DNA from 2 places in the Nocardia sp. 348MFTsu5.1 genome. Region 2 is predicted to be linked to the other one. Evidence: riboswitches for the same ligand, from Rfam matches in the RefSeq annotation. Region 2 holds a riboswitch; the other holds the start of a gene.
The links. Region 2 has a riboswitch for cyclic di-AMP ahead of H290_RS0100645 (transglycosylase family protein). Riboswitches for the same ligand answer to the same signal wherever they lie in the genome.
Positions count from the first base shown of each region.

Region 1: it holds a riboswitch for cyclic di-AMP, as region 2 does, so the genes downstream of both, H290_RS0105385 (C40 family peptidase) here and H290_RS0100645 (transglycosylase family protein) in region 2, are expected to answer to the same signal.

Region 1 covers NZ_KB911510.1:436,223-443,988, reverse strand. The annotation lists gene H290_RS0105400 (glycosyltransferase family 4 protein) at 1-3, opposite strand, end outside; gene H290_RS0105395 (hypothetical protein) at 8-1,348, opposite strand; gene H290_RS0105390 (C40 family peptidase) at 1,423-2,439, opposite strand; gene H290_RS0105385 (C40 family peptidase) at 2,709-3,293, opposite strand; cyclic di-AMP (ydaO/yuaA leader) riboswitch at 3,309-3,492, opposite strand; gene H290_RS0105375 (DEDD exonuclease domain-containing protein) at 4,083-5,840, shown strand; gene H290_RS0105370 (Lrp/AsnC family transcriptional regulator) at 5,845-6,120, shown strand; gene trpD (anthranilate phosphoribosyltransferase) at 6,141-7,190, opposite strand; gene H290_RS0105360 (hypothetical protein) at 7,258-7,716, opposite strand.
Region 2 covers NZ_KB911509.1:133,709-141,474, reverse strand. The annotation lists gene H290_RS0100665 (isochorismatase family protein) at 1-21, shown strand, start outside; gene H290_RS0100660 ((2,3-dihydroxybenzoyl)adenylate synthase) at 5-1,654, shown strand; gene H290_RS0100655 (SidA/IucD/PvdA family monooxygenase) at 1,688-3,229, shown strand; gene H290_RS27400 (triacylglycerol lipase) at 3,226-3,990, shown strand; gene H290_RS0100645 (transglycosylase family protein) at 4,096-4,698, opposite strand; cyclic di-AMP (ydaO/yuaA leader) riboswitch at 4,705-4,904, opposite strand; gene H290_RS0100640 (MoaD/ThiS family protein) at 5,207-5,455, opposite strand; gene moaA (GTP 3',8-cyclase MoaA) at 5,458-6,549, opposite strand; gene H290_RS0100630 (flavin reductase family protein) at 6,625-7,137, opposite strand; gene H290_RS27395 (hypothetical protein) at 7,146-7,397, opposite strand; gene H290_RS0100620 (cold-shock protein) at 7,549-7,766, shown strand, end outside.

The DNA of each region.
Region 1 (7,766 bases), on a different contig from region 2:
CATCAGCTCACCGTATCTGCGCGGTGAGCCAATCGCGCCATTGCCGCACCAGTTCTTCGCGCGGGATTTTCAGGACCACCTGTGACGCGGTGTCCTGGGCAGCGACCACCAAAGCCGGTTCCACCGGTTTGTCGGCGCCGGCGAGTGCCACATAGAAGTTCCGCAGCTTGTCCTCGCCGAACTTTTCGGCGATGAAGGCTGCCACCGACCAGGCCGACTGATACGACACGGCGGCATCGGGGTTGCTCGGCGCGAAACCGGCGTCGCTGGGCAGGTCTTCCGGTGGCCCGGTGGTCGCGATCGCCTCGGCCAATGCCGGCGCAGCCTGCGAGAGGTCGGTGTAGGTGCCCTGGCGGCCGACGTACTCCGCGACGCCTTCGGTGATCCAGATGGCGGCGTTCTCCGCGGTCACCGCCCGGGCCGCGATGTGAAACACCTCATGGCGCAGGATCACCGCCAGGTTTGCCGAATCCAGTTGTGCCGCTTGCGGAGTGAACACAACACGTTGTCCGACGGCGGTGGGTGCCGCGCCCTCGGACCGGTCGATTCCGGCGAAGACCGTGACCGCGGCGGCGGCGCCGGCATCATCGGCACCGGCACCGGTGATCGAGCGGAACTCGTCGTCGGTCTCCGCCGCGATCACACCGACGCTCTGCGGCCACTTCGTACCCCAGAACCGGTTGACGGCACTGACCGCGGCGGGGAGTTGACCCGCGATGTCGTCGGCGAATCCACGGTCGGTGCCGTTGGTGAGCACCAGCGACTCGCCGGGACTCGTGGCGACCTCCTGGGCACTGGGATCCGGGAACTGCCACACCTGCCCGGGTGCCGGCGTCTGACCGAACAACGGAGCGGCTTCGGCCACGATCCGCCAGCCGTCGGGATACCGGGCCATGACCATCGGGATGTCCACGACCACGGCCACCGAATCGATCCCTGCGTAGGCGTAGCGCAGCTGTACCGGCGCGACCCACGAATCGATGCTGCCGGCCGCATCCAGTGTCTCCTGGACCTGCGCCGGCACCAGCTGTTCGAAGTCGCGGGTGTCGGCGAGACGGTATTCAAACGTGGTCAGCGGCAAATCACTGACTCCGGCGGCGCTGATCTCGGTCTCGGTGCGCAATGCGGCATCGGCGGACGGGTCCAGCTGGGCCAGCGCGGCTTCCGGGTCGGCACGACGCAGCGCATCGGTGTAGGCCTGCAGAGTCTGGGTGACGCCGAGCGTTCGTCCCTGCTCATACGGATTCTCGGGCCGGGTGCTGGACACACTCGTCTGGGCGGCCGACTCGTCGGAAGAATCGCGAAACACGACGGCGGCCGCAATCACCACCATTGCAACGAGCACCACGGCGAGCGCCGCGCAAACGATCCGTCGAGTCCGTGGAGCCAGGGCACCGTGGCCCCGTTTACGCACCGCGATGATCAGTACCGGCGGGCCGAGTTGAACGGGCCGGCCTTGTCGACCGGGACCACCGCCACCGGCACACCGAAGGTGGACGCATGGATCACGTATCCATTGCCGACGTACATACCCACGTGAGAGGCGTCGGGGTAATAGATGATCAGGTCGCCGGGCCGCATGTCGTCGCGGGAGACCTCGGTTCCACCGCCGAGTTGGGCCTGGCTCGATCGCGGCAATGTCTTGCCGGCCTGCTTGTATGCCCAGACCATCAAGCCGGAGCAGTCGAACTGGTCGGGGCCGGTGGCGCCCCACACGTACGGATCACCGATCCGGGTCATCGCCGCACGCACCGCGATCACTTCGGGTGCGGTGCCGGCGGGAAGTAGCTTGGGGTCGAAGTCGACGCTGGCACCGGCGAGCTCGGCGAGCTGCTTGCCGGTGAGGGCCTGGTACATGGCCCGGATCTCGGTCGCCTTGAAAACGCGCTCACTCTGCTGGGCCTGCAGGTCCGCACTGGTCTTCTCGGCGGTCGCGACGGCCGCTTCGGCCTTGACCTTCGCATCAACCGCGGCCTTCTTGGCCTCTTCGGCTGTGGTCTTCGCCTCGGTGAACTTCTTGACGTCCTCGACTGTCTGGCGCGAGATCATCTCCAGGCCGGACATCTGATCGAGGAGCGACTGCGGTGAATCACTGACCAGCACGGCGTAGAGGCGGTTGACGCGTGCGCCTTTGTAACTGGAAGTGACGAGGGCATCGACGGCGCCCTGCAATTCTTCGGCCTTTTTGTCGAGTGCAACGAGGTTGGCCTCGGCCGCGTCGGTGTCGGTGGTCGCCACTGCGACGGCATCGCGCTGCTTGCCCAGTTCGATTGCGGTGTTGTGGATCGCCTCGGTCGCCTGCTCGGCTTCCCGCCCGAGTTTCGTGTAATCGGCGAGCATCACGTCGGGGCTCTGAGGCGCAGGCTCCGCACCCGCCGGCGCCCCCGCGCCAAACGCAACGGCCAATGTGACGACCATGCCGGCCACCGCAGTCCGCATCACGGCGGCATATCCCTCACGCACCACGACTCTGACAACTCCTCTTGACCGATGTTCACAAACCCGGTCGATGGCGGTCACCCATCGAACCGACTCCCCTGTGTACTGCAAAAGACCAACCCGGCCAGGCTACACAGCGCATCGGTGGGCGATAGAAATCGCCCGGCCTCATCGCCGTACAGGTGGCTCGATGCCGTCGGGCGGGACCGCATCATCGCGGACCCGCCCAATGGCTCTATTCAGTTCTGTCTTGCATTCAGTTCTGTTGCTCAGTAGTGGCGGATGTCGACAATCGACATGCCATTGAGAGCCATCCGCGCGACCGGCACACCTTCGGTCGACGAGTGCACAACTTCGCCGCCACCGACATAGATGCCGGCGTGGCCGCCACCGCTGTAGATCACGACGTCGCCGGGCTGGGCGTCCGCAGCGCTGACGCTGGTGCCTCCGCCGAGCTGGCCGTAGCTGTCACGAGGAATGGTCTGACCGGCCTGCTTGTGCGCCCAGTAGACGAGGCCCGAGCAATCGAAGGCGTCGGGGCCGGCTGCACCGTAGACATACGGCGAACCGATCTTGCTGATTGCGGCGTCTGCAGCGACCTCACCGGCAGTCTTGACAGGCGCGGGTGCAGCGGCGAGGCCGGGAAGGAAGTTCTCCGGCTTGAGTTCATTCGGAATCTGGTCCGGGGTCACACCCGGGATGTCGAACGTTCCGACACCGGGAACGGTCACCGGTGCGGCGAAGGCAGGCGCTGCGGCGATTCCCAGGGTGCCGAGAGTGATCGAGCCGGCAATGAGAGCACCGCGGGCGCTCTTGGCACCACGGCTTTCTTTGTTCAAACGATGTTTCGCCACGAAGCGAGGTCTCCTTGTTTCTTCCCTATCCGCTGACCGAGTTAGCTGTCGGATTCGGGCCGGAAGATGGCCCTACCCGGTGAACCCGCGAGGTCTGTCGAGACCTCAGGGTTCGGTGGGATTCACCCCGGATGCGGACTTGTGGTCGCATCAGATGGTTCCCCGGTTCACCGTTTTGGTGATTAAGCGGCGACCTCACGATTCACTCCGGGTGGAGTAAACGCTTTCGTAAGGTCTCAGGAAGGTTACGAAACCCTGGCGGCGTATGTCTACCGGTAGGACTACAGGGCCCTACCGGCGTGTCGTGTTACACAGCCCACAATTGTTGCTGATTTTCACCCGAGAAGCGGCCCCGACCTGCATCGACAGCTTTTCGATGATCGTGAGTATCAGACTTCGGGAGCATCCCGGCGGCACGGAACAGCGCGACCGCTTCTTCGATGCGAGCCTCGTCGTTAATAACGAATTCATCACAGCGAACTTCCGTATTGTCGCTGCTCCGGACCCCTACCGGGCCCATGAAAACGGTCATCATGCAGCCGTCACACGCGACTGGATGGCCCGGGCAGGTGCTGCATTCGATGAGCAATGTGATCTCCGTCTCATTGGGTCACTCATCTCGGTCTCAGGGGCCCTAAGGGTTTACCCGGAGCGAGATGAAGCCGACTTTTGTTACGTCGATCGCGACGCTAGCGGCACCCTCCGACATCACATCTCGAACCGGGTACCCGCCCGCCCGTTACCGAAACATCGCAGAACGTGTCAGACCATCGAACTAGTGTTCCCGTTGTGATTGGTGTTGGTGAGGCCGCTGGGGCGCAACTGTCGTTTGATGACCCGTTTCTGGCACATCCGGACGACCTACCGCTACGCGAGACCACATTTGTGGTCGTCGACCTCGAGACCACCGGCGGCAGCCCCACCGACGACCGGATCACAGAAATAGGTGCGGTCAAGATCCGCGGCGGCGAAGTGCTCGGCGATTTCGCAACCCTCGTCGATCCGCGCCGGGGCATCCCGCCGCACATCGTCCGACTGACCGGGATCACCGAAGCGATGGTCTATCGCGCACCGACCATCGATCAGGTGCTGCCCGCATTCCTCGAATTCGCCCAGGATTCGGTGATCGTGGCGCACAACGCCCGCTTCGACACCGGATTCCTCCGGGCTGCCGCCACCGACCTCGGCCATCCGTGGAATTTTCACCGGGTGCTCTGCACGGTGAAGCTCGCCCGGAGGGTGCTGACGCGCGAGGAGGCGCCAACGGTGAAACTGTCGGCACTCGCGGAGCTGTTCGCCGTTCAGACCCGGCCCACCCACCGGGCGCTCGACGATGCCCGCGCGACCGTAGAGGTGTTGCACCGACTCTTCGAACGGGTGGGCAACCAGGGCATCCATACATATAGAGAACTTCGCGACTATCTGCCCGGGATTTCCGCCGCCACCCGCAGTAAGAGGACCCTGTCCGACCACCTGCCATCCGAGCCCGGCGTCTACCTTTTCCGCGGCCCGTCAGACGAGGTCCTATATATAGGGACAGCGGTCGATCTACGGCGGCGCGTGCGCAGCTATTTCACCGGGTCGGAAACCCGCACCCGCATCCGCGAGATGGTGGAGTTGGCCACGCGCGTCGATCACGTGCAATGCGCACATCGCATCGAGGCCGGGGTGCGAGAACTACGGCTACTCGGAGCCCATGCCCCGCCGTACAACCGGCGGTCCAAGTTTCCGCACCGTGGTTGGTGGCTCTGCCTCACCGATGAGCCCTTCCCGCGTCTGAAGGTCAGCCGCACCCCCACTCCGGCCGCACTGGGTCCCGTCCGATCGCGAGCCGTTGCATCCGACATCGCCGACCTCATCTCGGAGCTCTGTGAGCTGCGCACCTGCCGGACACCGTTGCGCGCGTCCGGGCTGCATCGGTGTGAAGTCGGTGCCGACGGCCGGCGAATTGTCGGCGGCTGTCACGGCGCGAGTTCTCGATCGGCAGATGCCGACACCTACGGCCCCCGGGCACAGGCGGTGGCCGACCTGTTCTCCGGGCGCAGCGATGCACCCGTTCTGGCTGCGCTGGATCGACTCACGGCACTGGCCGATGCCGAGTTGTTCGAGAACGCCGCCCGGCTACGCGACAGGCTGGATCAGCTCATCGCCCACCTCGAACGCTGCCAACGCCTCGCCGCACTGGCACGGATCTCCGAACTCGTCGCCGCGGCACCCGACGGTCGCGGTGGATGGGATCTGGCCGTCATCCGGCATGGGCGCCTGGCCAGTGCCGGGGTCGCGGTCCGTGGAGTCCCACCGATGCCGGTGGTCGAGTTGCTGGCCGCCTCCGCCGAGACGGTCATCCCCACACCCGGGCCGCTCTGCGGCGCCCCGCCGGAGGAAACCGCGCTCATCTTCCGCTGGCTCACCAGCCCGGGCGTTCGAATTGTCTGCGCCACAAGCGGTTTCAGTCTCCCGCGCCACGGGGCCGGGAGGTGGGCACAGTGGCGCGAGCTCGTCGGTTCGGCACATCGCACCATCGAGCTCGATGCGGATCTAATCTGATTGCATGATTACTGCGATCGTGCTGATTCAGACCGACGTCCACCAGATCCCCGAAACCGCACAGGCGGTTGCCGATATCTCCGGCGTGACCGAGGTCTATTCGTGTGCCGGCGACGTCGATCTGATCGCAAAGATCCGGGTCCGGGACCACGCCGAGATCGCCGACGTGGTCACCTCGGCCATCAGTCGACTCCCCGGCGTCAAGCACACGGCCACCCACATCGCGTTCAAAAGCTATTCGAGCGCCGACATCGACGCCGGATTCTCCATCGGCGAGTGATAGCAGGGCTGCCGGTGTCGTCAGGAGTTGCTGACGCGCACCCAGTCGGCGAGCAGTGCCGTGGTGGCGCCCGAATCGATCGCTGCCGCGGCCACGGCCAGGTGCTCACGCAACTGGTCGTGCAGGTCCACATCCGGTTGCGGACGGTACGCGGTCAGGGCGCCGGCGGCGTTGAGCAGCACAGCATCCCGGACGGGCCCGGCCTGACCGGCAAAGATCTCCCGCGCCACGCGGGCATTGTGCTCGGCATCCCCACCCTGCAGCGCCGACAGCTCCACCCGGGCCAACCCGAGAACGGTCGGATCCACGGTCTGCTTGCGCACTGAACCACCGAAGGCCTGCCACACGGTGGAGGTCGACGTGGTGGTCAATTCGTCGAGACCGTCATCACCACGGACAACCAGGACCGAGTCGCCACGCTCGACGAAGGTCTGTGCGAGCACCGGCGCCAGGTCGGCGAACGCACAACCCACCAGCCCGCTGGTCGGACGCGCCGGATTGGTCAGCGGCCCCAGCACATTGAAAACAGTGGGGATCCCGATCTCTTTGCGGGGTGCGGCAGCAAAACGCAGTGCCGGGTGGAAGACAGGTGCAAAGCAGAACCCGATCCCGACTTCGGCGACACAACGGGAGACACCGTCGGCCGCGAGGGCAATGTTCACGCCCAGTGCCTCGAGGACGTCGGCGCCGCCGCTCTTCGAGGTCGCGGCCCGGTTGCCGTGTTTGACCACCGGGACGCCCGCGGCCGCGACCACAACAGAGGTCATCGTCGAGATGTTCACGGTGTTGGAGCGATCACCGCCTGTACCGACGATGTCGACACACGCCACTGAGGTCGGGACCACCGTCGAATGGCTGAGCATCGCGTCGGCCAGGCCACGCAATTCGGCCGCGACGGGGCCCTTGATCTTCAATGCCACACCGAATGCCGCGATCTGCGCCGGCGTCGCGTTGTCCGACATGATCTCGTTCATCGCCCACTCGGCACCGTCGGTGGTCAGGTCCCGGCCGTCGGCCAGGACTCCTAGTACCTGCGGCCAGCTGCGGGCCTGCGCATCGGAGTGGGTCACGCGAAAAGACTATCCACTGCCCCATCGGAACGAGCAACGAGGTTTCCCCGCCAATCCGGCTCAGGCGCTATCGAGCCTGCAGCACTTGCCAGGCAAGGACTGTTCCATCGTGGCGCTGCGCGAGTCCCGCCATCCGCGACCGCTCTTGCGACACATGGAGTGCATCGATCAACTGCACCCGCGCCAGCGCCACGAACTCCTGGCCCGGCCCGATCTCGACCGTGCCCGGAACATCCGCAGAAACGCGTCGATAGTGGTCCTGCGCGGCGAGGGCGAGGACCTCTTTGACCTCGCCCCCCGGCACCACCAGGAGATGACGGAGCACCGCCTGGTCGTCAGACCTCCACAGCGAAGCGGACAGGGTCGTCGATGCCGCTGCCGCATCGTCGAAAGATTCCGCGGTGATCACCAGTGACGAATCGTCGACAGACAACTCCCCGTTGGGCTTTCGTCCACTTCCGAATCGGCCGGCCAGGCGCCGCCAGCGGGGGACCTCGATCGGATTGCCATTCACATCCCTTGCCACAACATCAGCCTCTCAGGTGTCCCAAAACCCCACGACGGACACGCCGCCAG
Region 2 (7,766 bases):
AGACATGCTGCGGCAGCCTGACTTCGGCGCGAGACAGTCCGCGCCACTCGAATTGGACGGTGTCGTTCCCTATCCCGCCGACGCGGTGCAGGAGTACCGCGAGCGTGGGTACTGGATCGGTGAAACCCACTGGGACGTCCTCGAAGCCTCCGCGACCCGGAACGCGGACACCGTGGCCGTGTGCGATGAGCGGCGATCACTCACATACCGCGAGTTGCGTGACAACGCGCTGGCGCAGGCAGCGGTGCTGTCCGCGACGGGAATCCGGCGAGGCGATCGCGTCGTCGTCCATTTTCCCAACGTCGTCGAGTTCGTCGAAACCACCTTTGCGTTGTTTGCGCTCGGGGCATTGCCGATCTTCGCGCTGCCCGCTCACCGTGCCAGTGAGATCCGGTATTTCATCGAGTTTGCCGAGGCCGCAGCATATGTGACCGTCGACAAGGCAGCCGGATTCGACTACGGACGCCTGGCCGGCGAACTGGAAAACGAGTTCGCCGGCCTGCGCACGGTGGTGCTACCGCTCGGTGACGCCGTTGCCGCAGACGAACACCGCGAGTCCTACCGTTGTGAGGCCCTGCCCTCCGACGTGGCATTCCTGCAACTGTCCGGCGGAACCACCGGCCGTCCCAAGCTGATTCCACGTACCCACGACGACTACCTGTACTCGGTCCGCGAGAGCAACCGGATCTGCGGCGTCACCTCCGACACCGTGCTGCTGGTGGTTCTTCCGGTGTCGCACAACTTCACGATGAGTTCACCGGGAATCCTCGGGGCGCTGCACGTCGGTGCCACCGTGGTGCTGGCTCCGAATCCGAGCCCGGACACAGCTTTTGAGCTGATCGAGCGGCATCGGGTCACGATGGTCTCTGTGGTACCTCCGGTCGCACTTGCCTGGATGAACTCGTCGCTGCTGCAATCGCGTGACCTGTCGAGTCTGCAGACGATCCAGGTGGGCGGGGCCAAGTTCAGTCAGAGCGCTGCCGAACGTATCGAGGCCGACCTCGGTGCCCGACTGCAGCAGGTGTTCGGTATGGCCGAGGGCCTGGTCAACTACACCCGCCTCGACGACGAGGCCACCACGGTGACCACCACACAGGGGCGTCCGATCTCGGAGGCCGATGAGGTCCGCATCGTCGATGACAACGACCGCGATCTACCGGCAGGTCATGCCGGACACCTGCTGACACGTGGGCCCTACACGATCCGTGGCTACTACCGGGCAGCCGAACACAATGCGAAATCGTTTACCGCCGACGGCTTCTACCGCACCGGTGACATCGTGACCCGAGACGAGCGCGGCTACCTCACCGTGGTGGGACGGGCCAAAGACCAGATCAACCGCGGCGGGGAGAAGATCGCACCCGAAGAGGTCGAGAATCACCTGCTCGCGCACGATTGGGTGCACGACGTGTCGGTGGTCGGTATCCCCGACGAGTATCTCGGCGAGCGGAGCAAGGCATACGTGGTGTTGCGGACCGAATACGCTGCCACGCCGCCGAGTTCGCTCGAGATCAGGCGGTTTCTGCGTGAACGGGAACTGGCCGCGTACAAGATCCCCGATGTCGTCGAGTTCGTCACGGAGTTCCCGCGCACCTCGGTGGGCAAGATCTCGAAGAACGAACAACGCACTCCACAGCCGGAACCTGCGCGATGAACGCGATGACGGAAATGAACAAGGGGGAGTGACGTGAGCGGTTCCATTGTGTTGTCCAGGGAGAACATCGTCGCGGACATCGCCGAACTACTCGGTGTGGCACCGGAAGAGCTGACCGACGATACGAATCTGCTTGATGCCGGCCTCGATTCGATCCGCCTGATGTCGCTGGTCGAGAAGTGGCGGACTGCCGGCTCGCCGGGTGCGGATTTTGTGAATCTGGCGGCCGAGCCCGTGGTCGGGGTGTGGCTCGACGCGGTGGCGGTCGAAGCCGGGCCCGTCCAGGAAGGAATGACAATGGCGATCGACGATGGTTCGGTTGTGGACGTTGTGGACGTGGTTGACGTGGTGGGCGTGGGTTTCGGTCCATCGAACCTCGCATTGGCGATCGCGATCGAAGAACACAATCGGTCGGTGGATCCAGAGCATCAGATCGCGGCTCGCTTCGTGGAGAAGCAGTCCCGTTTCGGCTGGCACCGGGGAATGTTGTTGCCCGGCACGACGATGCAGATCTCATTCCTCAAAGACCTGGTCACGCAACGCAACGCATGCAGCGAGTACTCGTTCCTCAACTATCTGTCGCAGCGGGACAGGTTGTCCCACTTCATCAATCACCAGAGCTTCTTCCCGGCCCGGGTGGAGTTCCACGACTACCTGGAATGGGCGGCCGACAAGGTCGACGCCGATGTCGATTTTGGTGCAGAGGCCCGCGGTGTGACGTGGGACGGCGAGTTCTTCGAGGTGCAGGTCGCGGGCCGGCCCTCCATCCGGGGACGCAATCTTGTTGTCGCTGCCGGATTCACCGCCAATCTGCCCGACGGTGTCGAGTCGAGTACCCGCGTGTTCCACAACCATCAACTGCTCGACCATCTGCGCGCGCTGCCCGAGCAAAGGCACCACAGGTTTGTTGTCGTCGGTGCCGGACAGAGTGCCGCCGAGGTCACGGCACACCTGCACGACGCTTATCCGCGGTCCGAGATCCATGCGGTCTTCGGAAAGTACGGCTACACGCCGGCCGACGACAGCCCGTACGCCAACCGCATCTTTGATGCGGAAGCGGTGGCGGACTTCCACCGGTCCGGGGCGGACCTTCGCCAGCAACTTCTCGACTACCACCGAGGCACCAACTACTCGGCGGTCGACCTCCCCTTGATCGAGGAACTGTACCGGCGGGAGTACCAGGAGCGGGTCAGCGGCAATCGCCGGCTGTTCGTCCGCGGTGCGTCCGAGGTCAGCAAGATCCTCGACACGGACTCGGGAGTCTCGGTACGGATCAGCCATCGACCGAGCCAGGAGATCGACGACATCGATTGCGACGCAATCATCTTCGCCACCGGATTCCGCCCGACCCGTCTCACCGACCTCCTCGGCCCACTGGGTCAGGAATGTGAAACCGATGATCAGGGTCGGCCGCTGGTCTCGCGGGACTACCGCGTGCTGACGAGCGATCGGGTCGGTGGCGCGATCTACCTTCAGGGCAACACCGAGCACACCCACGGCCTTACATCCACCTTGCTGTCGAACCTGGCGATTCGCTCCGGTGAACTCGTCGAGTCGCTCACCACGTCCCGGTGAGACGCCTCGCGTGCGTGTCGGTGGCCGCGACGCTGTGTGCCGTCTGGCCGATCGCAGTACCTCTGGCGACGGCGAATACGGAACCCGGTACTCCGGAGCCCGGCCGGCGGATCGTCATGTTGGTACCCGGCCAGCAGGCGGGGCCCGGAACGTCGAGTCTTGATCAATTCGACGAGATGGCAGCACAACTGGCAGGGGAGGGCTACGTGGTACACGCCGTTGACGTCAACGGTCTCGATCTCGTCGCCGACTCCGCTGTGATCGCCAGGGCGGTTGATCGGGCGACCGAAGGCGTCGAAGTGGAATCCCTGTCGATCGTGGCCCACAGCTACGGCGGGTTGTCGTCGCGTCGGTATCTCAAAACGCTCGACGGCACCGACATCGTCGACACCTACATCGCGATCGGGACCCCTCAATACGGCTCTCCGGGCGGCTGCGTCCAACTGCCGGGCTTCGGTTTCGACGGATGCCCGATCACCCCGTTCATCGCCGAACTCAACGCCGGAGACGACACACCGGGCGACACCGGCTACGTGTCGATCCGCAGCGATGAGGAGCCGGCCGATGGACGCCTCGACGGTGGACAGTGCCGGCTCGCGCCGATCGAGAATCTCGTCCATGAGGGGGAGCCCGCCGACACCCGGGTGATCGATGCGGTATCCGGCGCACTGTCCGGTCAGTGCGCGGGTGACTTCGTCGACGAGGCCGATGGCGACATCACCCTGGCGGAGAGTCTGTTCCCGGCGCCCACTGTGAGCTAGTGGCCGGGAGTTGGCGGCCGGCGACCGCCCAGGAATTGGAAAAGGACCCCACACGGACGTTGCGTCGCGTGTGGGGTCCTTCGTCTGCTGGCTCCTGATCGAGGATCAGGAAGCGGGGAGGTAGCCCTTGTACTCGTTGAACAGCGCGAGCTGATCAGCGGTCAGGTCACCCTGTGCGTTCGCCTGATCGAGCAGATCGTGCAGCGCGGGATCGTTGATCGCGGCCTTGATCTGAGCGACGACGTCGTCGGTTTGCGCGGCCAGGTTGGGGAGCTCGGGCACGGCCGGGATCTCCAGGCTCGGAGCCGCGGTCGGAGCCGGGGCCTCGCGCTGGGTGGCGCCGCTCAGGCCGGTTCCACAGCTGGGCCATGCGCCCTTGCCCTGCGAGGCGAGGACACGCTCGGCGACAGTGATCTGCTGCTCTTTGGTGGCCTGGTCTGCGCTCGAGGCGAACTCGCCGCCGCCGTTGGCGGTCCAAGTGCTCGGGGAGAACTGCAGGCCGCCCTGGTAGCCGTTGCCGGTGTTGATGGCCCAGTTGCCACCCGACTCGCACTGTGCGACCTGGTCCCACTCTGCGTCGGTGGCTGCTCCGGCGTTGCCGCCGCCTGCAAAGGCGAGGCCGGCACCGCCGCCGATGACGGCAGAGGTGAGAGCGATTTTGGCGAAGGTGCGACCAGTGGTGGTCGACTGACGATGACGTCCGGACATAAGGTTACTTCCTCTCTCCACGCGCCTACGAAGTCAGCTGTCGGGTTCGAGCGAGAGGTTGCTCGGTTCCGCTGTGCGGAACTACACCCCAAGGATTTCGTTGGTCGCAGGCGTTGACCGCCTTCGACCGCGGGAATCCAGTGATCTCCAGGAGATGTTTGGGTCCCCCGCCCTCGTCCCTGAAATACGTTTGGAGTTTCTCGGAACGCGGGACGAGGTTGGGCGCGGCGATCCGAGAATATTCAGTTGCAATCTGGCCGATCAGTTCGGCCGAGTGAGACGCTACGTGTTAATTCGCGTTGCGCACACACTTCCGCGAGGCTCCCAATTGGGTGTCCGAAGTGACTTTTGGCCCCGATTTGGCGTTTCTGCTGCTCATCGCTATGAGTGTCGACCTGTGTCCGTTCCGTGATCGAACCGTTATGTGAGTAACATCACAGCATCGTTCGATGGGATGACAGGTGCCAGTGGGTCAGATGTCCAGCAATGCGGTCGGGTGACCGGCGGATCAACCGCCGGCAAACGGCGGCAGAACATCGACGGTGTCGCCGCCGGAGAGTGTGCGTGACCGATCGCGGACCGCGATCGACTCATGCAGATATGAGCATCGTTGCAACACTTCAGCCAATCGCGGATTCGATTGACTCAATTCAATTTCCAGATCGGCCAGCGTCGCTTTGTCAGTGAGGTGGATCACCATCTGCTCGACACCGGCGGCCGCTTGCGCCGCGGCGAAAAATCGGACGCAGATCTCCACGCTCAGCCCCCGATCGCCGACATGGGCCGCGAGGGCTGGAGGAACCCGGGTTCATTGACCCCGTGACCGGGCAGCTTGCTCCAGGTCGCCTGCCGCCAGCGCAATGCGATGTCCTGATCTGAATACTCGGTTGACCGTAGCAAAGTTCGGATATCGGTCTCTGACGCGGCGAACAGGCAGTTGCGAAGCTGCCCGTCGGCGGTCAGGCGGGTGCGGTCGCAGTCGCCGCAGAACGGCCGCGTCACCGAGGCGATGATGCCGACGCGGGCCGGTTTGCCGTCTGGTGTGCGGTAGCCGTCCACGATCCACCGCTGCGCAGGCGCGGCGCCTCGGGGTGCGGTATCGGGTCGCAGATCGAAGTCGGCCCGCAGCGTTTCGAGGATCTGATCGGCGGTGATCATCGTGGTCCGGGACCAGTGATGCTCGGCGTCGAGCGGCATCTGTTCGATGATCCGGAGTTCGTAGCCTTCATCCAGACAGAACTTCAGGAGGCCGGTGGCATCGGACAGGCCCGTCTCGGGGTCGAGGACGGCGTTCACCTTGACGGGCGACAGACCGGCTGCGCGAGCCGCGGCCAGGCCGGCCAGCACATCGGGGAGGCGATCACGCCGGGTGATGGCGGCGAAGCGGGCCGCGTCGACGGTGTCGAGGGAGATGTTGACCCGATCGAGTCCGGCGTCGGCAAGAGCCTCGGCGCTGCGGGCCAGGCTGAGGCCGTTGGTGGTCAGCGCGATCTCGGGACGGGGATCCAAAGCTGCGACGGCACTGATGATCTCGGTCAGGTCCTTGCGCAGCAACGGTTCGCCGCCAGTGAATCGCACCGCACGGACACCGAGCTCACGGACCGCGATCCGGACGAGCCGGATGATCTCGCCGGCGGTGAGAACGTCGGCCTTGTCGAGCCAGTCGAGGCCCTCGGCGGGCATGCAGTAGGTGCACCGGAGGTTGCACCGGTCGGTCACCGACACGCGAAGATCGCGCACCGCCCGTCCGAAGGTGTCGATCATCGGCCCGGATGTGGGCATGACGGCATCGGTCATTGTCTCCGGGCGACCCTTGGGGCCGGTCGGCATACCGAGTGCGATGGCTGTCACAGACTCCAGCCTACGTTTCATTGCCCACTGCCGGTCACCCGAGTCGGTCGCGGGTGAGTTTGCCGAGCGTAAAGGTCAGGCGCGACGCTGTAGTGCGCGGAAGGTGCTGGCGTGGAACACCAGCGGCTCGTGATCGGTGTCGGCGCGCAATGCCAGCACCTTGAGGAGCACCAGGCTGTGGTCGCCGGCGGGGATCTCGTTGTAGATCTCGCAGGCGAGTTGCGCGACCGCGCCACCGATGAAAAGTGCACCGTCGTCAGTGGTTTCGAGGTCGAGTCCGTCGAATCGTTTCTCGGCCGGGCCGGCCAGCTGCTTGCATTCGGGTTCCTGGTCGTGTGCGAACACGGACACTCCGAGCACGGGCGCCGAATGCAGCTTGGGCCATGTGCTCGACTCGTTCTGCACACACAGCGAGACCAGTGGCGGATCGAGTGACACGGTGGCAAATGAACTCGCCGCGATGCCGATCGGGTCGCCACCGTTCTGATGGCATACGGCGACCACGCCGGTGGGAAAACAGCTGTAGGCACGCCGCAGGGCCGAACCATCGCTGGTGGGTGTCAGGGTTCCGTCAATATGAAGGCTCATCTCGAGCGTCACTCTAGTTGGGCGGTGTCGTCATCGCCGGATCGATCGGCTTCCCGTTTGGCCCGGCGGCCTGATCGCAGGGCAAAAATCAGCCCGCACAAAAATCCCAGAGGCGCACACATGGTGAGCAGATAGACGAAGAGGGGAGCGGTTTCCCCGGTGATCGGCTCGGCGAGGAACAACACGATCAGCGCGATGAGCCCGATCGCAAACAATCCCACCGCGACCCGTAGTAGCAGGGTGCCTTCGCCTTTGCGCATGTGATCAACGGTAGTGCAGTGCCGCTTCGCGTGAAAAAGCCCCGGTGTCAGCGCCGTGGGCGAGGCGCTAGACTGGCGAACGCGTCTGCTGGACCGAACTGTCACAGCGGGCGCTTTCGTTTTGGTCGACGCGAACAGATGGGTGTGCACAGTGCCTACCGGCAAGGTGAAGTGGTACGACGCGGAGAAGGGCTTCGGCTTTCTCTCGCAAGATGATGGCGAAGACGTCTATGTACGTTCGTCAGCGCTCCCCGCTGGAACCGAGGCGCTCAAGCCCGGCCAGAAGGTCGAGTTCGGTATGGCCGCGGGTCGCCGCGGGCCACAGGCACTCACGGTGAAGGTTCTCGACCCGGCGCCCAGCGTTGCCAA